Regions from separate parts of the Pantoea sp. B9002 genome, predicted to be linked through region 3. Evidence: predicted binding sites of a transcription regulator. Region 3 holds the regulator's gene; each other region holds the start of a gene.
What was found. Region 3 encodes CRP, which controls carbon source genes, mostly activating them, when cyclic AMP is high. Its sites were predicted from a motif close to ATGTGANNNNNNTCACAT; they were not measured.

Region 1: HX773_RS01220 (nucleoside-specific channel-forming protein Tsx) is a predicted target of CRP. The motif match lies at 1,665-1,682, and genes of this name have one in related genera.
Region 2: aaeR (HTH-type transcriptional activator AaeR) is a predicted target of CRP. The motif match lies at 1,149-1,166, and genes of this name have one in related genera.

What each region holds. Positions count from the first base shown of each region.
Region 1 covers NZ_JACAPA010000002.1:116,269-119,427, forward strand. The annotation lists gene yjdN (VOC family metalloprotein YjdN) at 44-475, shown strand; gene HX773_RS01220 (nucleoside-specific channel-forming protein Tsx) at 600-1,466, opposite strand; gene HX773_RS01225 (HAMP domain-containing sensor histidine kinase) at 1,856-3,159, opposite strand, start outside.
Region 2 covers NZ_JACAPA010000006.1:124,962-128,120, forward strand. The annotation lists gene aaeA (p-hydroxybenzoic acid efflux pump subunit AaeA) at 1-711, opposite strand, end outside; gene aaeX (p-hydroxybenzoic acid efflux pump operon protein AaeX) at 722-925, opposite strand; gene aaeR (HTH-type transcriptional activator AaeR) at 1,184-2,101, shown strand; gene tldD (metalloprotease TldD) at 2,143-3,159, opposite strand, start outside.
Region 3 covers NZ_JACAPA010000036.1:195,821-198,979, forward strand. The annotation lists gene HX773_RS18075 (YccS/YhfK family putative transporter) at 1-1,296, opposite strand, end outside; gene crp (cAMP-activated global transcriptional regulator CRP) at 1,355-1,987, opposite strand; gene HX773_RS18085 (OsmC family protein) at 2,292-2,696, shown strand; gene HX773_RS18090 (phosphoribulokinase) at 2,748-3,159, opposite strand, start outside.

The sequences.
Region 1 (3,159 bases), on a different contig from region 3:
GCACTACACTTGCAGTGGACGTTCCTTTTATGGAGTACAGACCATGCAAGTTACCCCGTATGTGTTTTACAGCGGTTGCTGCGAAGAGGCGATTGCCTTCTACCTTGACGCCACCGACGGCGAGCTGCTGTTCAAGATGACCTATGGCGATATGCCAGATGAAACGCCGGTGGAGGATGAAGGTTGCATCTCGGGCGTGAGCTTTTCGCCGGAGCAGATCATGCATGCCCATCTGCGCATCGGACAGGGCGAATTGATGATGAGTGACGGCGCACCGCAGGCGGCTTATAGCGGTTTTGCCGTGAGTTTATCCACGCCGGATGAGGCGCAAGGCAAGCGCTGGTTTGATGCGTTGTCAGCGGGCGGTGAGGTAACGAAAAGCTGGGCACCGACGTTCTGGGCCAATGGCTTTGGCATGTTGACCGATAAGTTCGGCGTGCCGTGGATGGTGAATGCGTATAAGCCGCAGATTTGAGTAGAGGGTGCGCGCTGGCCCTCACCCCAGCCCTCTCCCGCAAGCGGGAGAGGGTGTTGGTAGGGGCACAATCTGTACCCTCTCCCACTTGTGGGAGAGGGTTAGGGTGAGGGAAACCAACAGCTTAGAAGTTGTAACCCACTACCAGGTAATAGCCAAAACCAGTCGATTTCACTTCAAACGGACCGTTACCAAAGTTCAGCTCCTGGCCGTCAGCCCACTGGCCGCCGTTGTGGAAGTAACGCGCCACGGTAGAAACATGCCAGTGATCGTAGTTCAGCGACAGAATGTGGCTGGACGCAATCGAGTTGCTGGTACGTGAACGATCGGACTTATCACGCAGATCTGAACCCCAGTCGAAGTTGGTGAAGCCGATGTAGCTCAGCTTGCCGCCCCACAGGTCGGTAATCGGTACAAAGTATTTCACCTTGAAGCGATAACCATCCCAGCTGTTCTCGTTCGCCGCACCGTAGTTTTCCCACTGGTATTTCGCGTAAACGTTCAGCGACAGGCCGATATCGCTGTGCGTATCGATGTCGGTGCCAAGACCCATGTACCAGGTGTTCTGACGGTTATCGCTGTTGCGACCCATGTCATAGATGTAGTTGTTGGCGAAATACCACTCTTTAAACGGACCAAAAGAGAGATCGGTGCCAGTCAGCTTATCGATGGAGAAACGTGGCTCAATTTCCATGAACATCGGCGAACCGTGGTCGAACACGCCGTTAGCGTTGCTGTTGCCCACGCCGAAGAAGTTGGTCAGATCGAGGTAGCCGTAGAAATCGAACCAATCCTTTTTGGCAAAGGCTTCGTATTCCAGGTACACGTCATTGTTGAACTGTGGTCCGAAACGGGTGTGGTAGCTGCCCACCACGTTCACGCTCTGATGCCACCAGTCAGAAACGTACTGCGGATCGCTGTCTGCCGCTTGTGCCGCACCAGTCCAGCTGCTGGCCAATAAGGCCCCTGCTATCAACGCTTTATATTTCATTATTGTTAACCACATGCTTTTGATCGCCGGGCCGTCGCCGCGATCGGGTGAAATTGATCCCAGGGGATGGGCAGTGAGTTGTTGTATCCGGTCTGCATCGCCAGATTTTCAAGCTTGCGTAATGTGCCTGTAACAGAGGCATAGAAAATAGATTTTGGTCACGTTTGTCAAAAAGTGTTGCAGTTTGATTCACTGGAAATGTGATCACTATCACATTAAAGCCATGTAGCGAACGGAACCCCGCAACCGTTTACGTGTCGCGTACAGCAGGAAACGTGTTTGATGTAGGGAAGGGATGTAGCGGCGCGATTTATCGCGCGCCCTTATGATGATGCACAGTGTCGCTGCGATAATGCGCAATAAATTGCGCCGCTACGGCACGGTGCGGTTTATGGCAATGTAACGCGCACCTGCAGGCCGGCAATCTGGCCCTGCGGATCGTGGCGGTTCGACAGCGCAACCTGCATCTGATGTTTCTGCGCCACGCTGCGCACAATCGACAAGCCCAGTCCGCTGCCTTGCGCCTGCACATCCGGCGAACGGGTGAAGCGGTCAAAGGCGCGTTCGATAAAGGATTCCGCCATGCCGGGCCCGTTATCGACGATATCCACCACGGTGTGATTACCGACGCGATGCAGTAGCACATCGACCAAACTGCCTTCCGGCGTATGCAGCATCGCATTGCCAATCAGGTTATCGAACAGGCTGCGCAGGTCGGAGCGGCTGGCGTGCAGGCGATAGTGCGTGGTGCCATTAAAGCCGATATCGATACCGCGCTTATCCGCCACCACCATCAGCTGCTCAATGCTCTCTTTCAGCAGGTCGTCCAGCTCGATGCTTTCCACCGTGGCGACCACCGATTGATCTTCCTGACGCGAGATATTCAGCAGCTGCGTCACCAGATGGCGCGTGCGCGTTACGCCCGCTTCCAGCTGATCGAACTGGCGGCTGGCTTCACCCGGTTGAATATGTTGCCGCAGATTCTCCAGCTGCAAAGTGACGGCGGTGACCGGCGTGCGCAGCTCATGCGCCGCATCTTCGAGGAACTGGCGCTGCGATGACCAGGCCGCGCGCAGTTTATCCAGCAAGGAGTTGTAAGCCGCCACCAGCGGCAGCACTTCATCCGGCAAGCCATCGGGAGAAACGCTATGCGGATGCAGGGTTTCCTGCGCTGCGATATGGCGCGACGCCACACGTAAATCGCGCGTTATGGCCCGCACCACCAGCCATATCACAATCAGTGAGAGCGGCATCATCAGCACCAGCGGAATGATGGCGGAGAGCGCTCGCTTGACCATGATACTTTTCATGTAGCCGATATTGTGCAGCACCTGAATATTGCCGATTTCACTGCCCAGCTCGCCGGGCCGCGTGTAAACACGCCATTGGCAGTCATCACCACAGTCACCGACTTTCAAATCGGTCCAGCCTTTTTTCAGCTGCAGGGGCGCATGCAGGCCCGGCCAGGAGCTGGCGCGCAGATGATTGCTTTCGTCCCACAGCTGGACGATATAGGTGCTTTTCAGTTTCTCTTCATGCATCACCATTGGCATCAGCGCCGGCATGCGTTGGCTGCTGGCCCACGCATCGGCGATCTTGGCGAGCTGATCGTCCTTCATGGTGCCCATCATGTCGCCGTAGCAGTGATAGAAATACCAGGTGACGCCGCCAATCATCGCCAGATGCAGAATCA
Region 2 (3,159 bases), on a different contig from region 3:
GCTGCTGTTGGTCACACCGGCCGCGATGCTGTCGACGGTGCCTCGCAGAACCATGTTGCTGCCCAGCGGCGTGATTTGCGCACGGAAGCCCGGACGTACGCCATCCAGCTTGGTCTCTTCCATGTAGGCCAATACGTAGAATGAATGCTGTTGCACCAGCGCTACGGCAACTGAACCGCGCGTGATGAATTCACCCTGATAGACATTGAGGTTGGTGACCCAGCCGTCAGATGGCGCTTTGATGGTGGTGCGATCGAGATCGATCACCGCCAGATCGCGCGTGGCAACGGATTTCGCCAGCTGATGCTCGCTGGTTTGCAGATCGTTGTTGGATTGCTCAATCGCTTCACGCGACATGGCGCTGGTACCCAACTGATTGCGACGCGTCGCTTCACGGCGCTTTTCGCTCACCAACGCCTGGTAATATTCGACGTCAGCCTGGGCTTCATCCAGCGCTTTTTGGTAGCGCGGACGATCCACCACAAACAGCGTGTCGCCTTTTTTCACCAGTTGGTTATCGTGCACCGGCACGTCAGTGATGATGCCAGTGACATCTGGCGAAATGGCCACGACATCAGCGGAGAATTTGGCATCACGCGTCCACGGTGATTCAGTGTAAAACACCCACGCGCGGAAGATGATCACGATGGCGATGACTACCAGCAGGAGCGTAATCGCGTATCGCGCGATTTTTTTTATTAGCGCTTTCACTTAAAAAACCTCAGACGAATAAACGGGATACAAGGTAAAACACGCAACAATACAACGCAGTGTTAAACAGTGCGGGATGCCAAACCAGATCGTAGATCCCGCTGGGCGTCAGCACACGCTTCACCAGCCAGAACAGCGCCAGCGAAACCAGTAGTTCAATGAAGATGGGCGGAAAACTCAGCCCGAATACGACAAATACCGGAAGCACACTCATTTCGGATCCTTAGTTCGACCTTGCCGGATTGCACCGATACCTGCCCACATGCCGTACAGCACGTTGGGTTTACGATCAGGGGATGACGGATAAACTGATGGCAACATTCAGGCCGCGTTGAGCTAATCATAGCGTATCATCGGGTTAACACAGCCGTGTTCAGGTGCAGTGAAGAGACCCAGCGCGCGTATAGTAACGCGCTTGACTATACGTTTTCTACATATTGTGAGCTAAATCACTTTTTAGCCAGAGTAAACAATGGATCGACTTAAAAGCATGTCCATTTTCGCCAAAGTGGTTGAATTGGGTTCATTTACCGCCGCGGCGCGCCAGCTACAGCTTAGCGTTTCGTCTATCAGCCAGATTGTCGCCAAACTGGAAGATGAGTTACAGGTCAAACTGCTTAACCGCAGCACGCGCAGCATTGGCCTGACCGAAGCCGGAAAGATCTATTTTCAGGGCTGTCGCCGGATGTTAGCCGAGGCGTCGCAGGTACACGAGCAGCTTTACGCCTTTAACAACACGCCGATTGGCATTCTACGCATCGGCTGCTCATCGACTATGGCGCAAAATGTGTTATCGGCGATGACCAGTGAAATGTTACGCGAATATCCGGGATTGAGCGTCAATCTGGTGACGGGCATTCCCGCCCCCGATCTCATCGCCAACGGTTTGGATTTGGTGGTGCGCGTGGGCGCGCTACAGGATTCGAACTTGTTCTCGCGTCGGCTGGGTGCAATGCCGATGGTGGTGTGCGCGGCGAAGAGCTATCTGGCGCAGCATGGCACACCGGAAAAACCCAGCGAGATCGATAATTTTTCCTGGCTGGAATATAGCGTGCGGCCGGATAACACCTTTGAACTGGTTGCGCCGGAGGGATTGGTCTCGCGACTTACGCCGCAGGGCCGTTTCGTCACCAACGATTCGCAGACGCTGATTCGCTGGCTAAAAGCCGGATGCGGTATCGCCTATGTGCCATTGATGTGGGTGATTGATGAGATCAGCGCGGGGGAGATCGATATTCTGTTCCCGCAATATCACTCGGAGCCGCGCCCGGTGTATGCGCTCTATACCGAGAAAGATAAGCTGCCGCTTAAAGTGCAGGTGTGCATTGATTATCTGACCGAGTATTTCAGGCAGGTAGCGCAGCAGTATCAGCAGCATCGGAAGGGTTGAGGGAAAATGTTCAGGTCGCCATAAATGGCGACCTTACGATATTAGGCGGTACCACCTACGGTGATTTTATCCAGCTTCAGCGTTGGCTGGCCCACGCCAACTGGCACGCTTTGTCCCTCTTTACCGCATACGCCGACGCCTTTGTCCAGCGCCAGATCGTTGCCGACCATCGAGATCTGCTGCATCGCTTCGATGCCGGAGCCAATCAGCGTGGCGCCTTTGACTGGCGTAGTCACTTTGCCGTTCTCGATGAGATACGCTTCTGATGTGGAGAACACGAACTTGCCGGACGTGATATCAACCTGACCGCCGCCGAAGTTCGGCGCATAAATGCCGTACTCCACGCTTTCGATGATATCTTGCGGCGTCGATTTGCCTGCCAGCATGTAAGTGTTGGTCATGCGCGGCATTGGCAGGTGCGCGTATGATTCACGGCGACCGTTGCCGGTCGGATTAACGCCCATCAGGCGCGCATTCAGCTTGTCCTGCATATAGCCTTTCAACACGCCATTTTCGATCAGCATATTGTACTGGCCCGGCACACCTTCATCATCGACCGCCAGCGAACCGCGCAGACCTTCAATGGTGCCGTCATCCACCACCGTACACAGCTCGGAGGCCACCAGCTGGCCCATTTTGCCGCTGAATACCGAGGTGCCGCGACGGTTGAAATCGCCTTCCAAACCGTGTCCAACCGCTTCGTGCAACAGTACGCCAGGCCAACCTGCGCCTAACACCACCGGCAACATGCCCGCTGGCGCTGCAACGGCTGAAAGGTTGACCAGCGCCAGGCGCACCGCTTCACGCGCCCACGCATCGGCACGCACATCGCCATCTTCATTGGCGAGGAAGAATTCATAGCCGGTACGCGCACCGCCGCCGCTTGAGCCGCGTTCGCGCTTGCCTTGATCTTCAACCTGTACGCTGATGGATAAGCGCACCAGCGGACGAATATCCGCAGCCAGCGTGCCATCGGTGGCGGCCACCAGCACTTGCTCATACACGCCACTCAAGCTGGCGTTCACTTCCTGCACGCGCGGATCGGCAGCGCGCGCCAC
Region 3 (3,159 bases):
CGCCAGCTGCAGCGACGCGGCGGCGATCAGCAATCCGGCGAAAGTGCCCAGCGCACGGTGCTGAATACGCACGCGCGTGGCGCTGTAACCGTTCTGGCTGACGAACATGATGGTCATCAGAATCCAGTAAGGTTTGGGAATGTTGAAGAACAGCGCCAGCGAGCTGCCAAACATCAGCATTACGGCGAAGCGTGCCGCGGTGCGTAACGCGGTGGATTTGAACGACAGATAACTGCGCAGCGCCGGTAATAGCGGTAAGCGGCGCTGGCGATCGGCCATCAGGTCACGCGTATAGAGCGGCTTCTGCGTACGCAATACGCGGGCGATGCGGCTGAAGTGATACAGGCAGAAGTTGCCGACCGGATTATCCGGATGCTGGCGCGCAATTTTCTCCAGCGCGCCGAGCTGTTTCTCCATGTGAAAACGATCCGGCAGCTGATGGTAGAGAATCGCGTCCGCCAGCACGCGCAGCCGCGCCGAGATGATTTTCGCGTTCCAGCGAATCACCGCTTCGGCGTGGCTCTCCTCAACCAGCTTCTGCACCTCTTCGGGCTGATGCAAACTCACCGAGATGTGTTCCTGTAAATCCAGCGCCACCTGGAAAGCGCGCGTCAGGCGTTTGTGGCTGTTATCGCGGCTCGCCGACAGCATGTGCATTTGCTGGTAACAGGTGGTGATGAGATCGACCGCCTTTTGCTGGCGCGCCAGCAGCGGCGGCAGCGCTTTCTCCGGATCGGTCAGCTGCGTCAGTAAGGTGTATTTGGCATCGCAATAATCGGCCAGCTCGCGGAACAGCAGGCTGAGCGATTCGCGCATCGGCTGCTCTTTCCACAGCCAGAACCAGAACCAGTTGAACAAGCCGTACCACAGCGTGCCGCCAATGTAGAGCAGCGGCGGCACCCACATCGGCATACGTCCCACTAAGCTGAGCGTAAAGATGGCGGCGATGAGTGTGGCGGGCAGCAGGCGCGCGTGCAGCGGGCCGATTTCGCCGGTTACGCCAATCAGCAGCGGCAGCGCCAGCAAAATCAGCGGCAGCGGAATCTGGTAAGCGGTGAGGATCTGCATCAGGAAACTGCCGGTGGCAAACAGCGAACCACCCACAATCAGGCGTTTGAAGAAGCGTTTGTGCGGCGTATCCAGTCCCGCCATGTTGCAGCAGGCAGGCACTAACGAGAACAGCAGACCTTTTTGCAGATCGCCAAACAGCCAGCCGAGAGCCACAGGCAGGCACAGCACCAGCGTTTGCCGCAGCGCATAGTTAACTTCGGGATGATAGATGATTCGGCGCCACATCAGCTCATCGCAAATAGAAACGGCGCGATGTTGCCATCACGCCGTGGGTGAGAAGAAATTAGCGGGTGCCGTAAACGACGATGGTTTTACCGTGTGCGGAGATCAGGTTCTGATCTTCCAGCATTTTCAGGATACGACCCACGGTTTCGCGTGAGCAGCCCACGATCTGACCAATCTCCTGACGGGTGATTTTGATTTGCATCCCGTCTGGGTGAGTCATCGCATCTGGCTGTTTGGCCAGATTTAGCAGCGTTTGCGCAATGCGTCCGGTGACATCGAGGAAGGCAAGGTTGCCCACTTTCTCAGATGTCACTTGCAGACGACGCGCCATTTGCGACGAAAGTCGCATTAAAATATCCGGGTTTACCTGAATCAGCTGACGGAATTTTTTGTATGAAATTTCAGCCACTTCGCAGGCAGACTTCGCACGCACCCAAGCACTACGTTCCTGGCCTTCTTCGAAAAGACCGAGTTCGCCGATGAAATCTCCCTGATTGAGGTAGGAGAGAATCATCTCTTTGCCTTCTTCATCTTTAATCAGTACCGCTACGGAACCTTTTACGATGTAGTACAGCGTTTCCGCTTTCTCACCCTGATGGATGAGCGTGCTTTTGGATGGATATTTGTGAATATGGCAATGGGACAGGAACCATTCGAGTGTAGGGTCTGTTTGCGGTTTGCCGAGAACCATTCGCTATTATCCTCTGTTGTAATCGTGCCCAAAATACAGGGGGCATTTTTCCCTGTCAGGCGGTTTAATCGTCGAGCGTTTCCAGTAAAGGAAAAATTATTCCGGGTGGACTCTTAAGCTACGCTTTTGATTCTTCCGGCCTTCGTCTGTGATGACGAAAATATTTTCAGCACTGTTTGTAGCACAGCTTTTGCGAGCTGTCTTGTGTTGTCTCGCTTCAGCAGAAGGGGGATTACTCTGGATTGCTGTTTGTCAGGTGAAAGCGTACTCTGGCGGCAAAACCGCCGCTTCAGGAGAAAGAATAATGCAGGCACGAGTGAAATGGGTGGAAGGTCTTACCTTTCTCGGAGAATCCTCATCCGGCCATCAGGTATTAATGGACGGTAATTCCGGTGATAAAGCGCCAAGTCCAATGGAGATGGTGCTGATGGCCGCGGGCGGCTGTAGCGCCATTGACGTGGTGTCAATCCTGCAAAAAGGGCGCAGCGATGTGGCCGATTGCGAAGTGAAACTTACTTCAGAACGCCGTGAAGAAGCGCCACGCATTTTCACCCACATCAACCTGCATTTTATCGTTAGCGGTAAAGCATTGAGCGATAAAGCGGTTGCGCGCGCGGTTGATCTGTCAGCGGAAAAATATTGCTCGGTGGCGATCATGCTGGGTAAAGGTGTGGAAATTACCCACAGTTATGAGGTTGTCGAGTTGTAATCGGTCGTAGGGGAGGCATTCATGCCTCCCTTTTCACAGCCCGCACCAAACCTATTCAATCCGCTTTCCTTCAATCAGTCGCTGCACCAGCGGCAGCATAATCAGCTCCATCGCCAATCCCATTTTGCCGCCCGGCACCACCAGCGTATTGATGTGCGAAATAAACGATCCCTGAATCATCGCCAGCAGATAGGGGAACGCGATGCCTTCCAGACCACGGAAATGAATCACCACGAAGCTTTCGTCGAGCGACGGAATTTCGCGTGCGGCAAACGGGTTTGAGGTATCAACGGTCGGCACGCGCTGGAAGTTAATGTGGGTGCGCGAGAACTGTGGCGTGATGAAGTTAATGTAATCCTCCATCGAACGTACCACCGAATCCATCACCGCTTCGCGTGAATGGCCGCGCTCGCCGGTGTCACGCACCAGCTTCTGAATCCACTCAAGGTTAACAATCGGTACC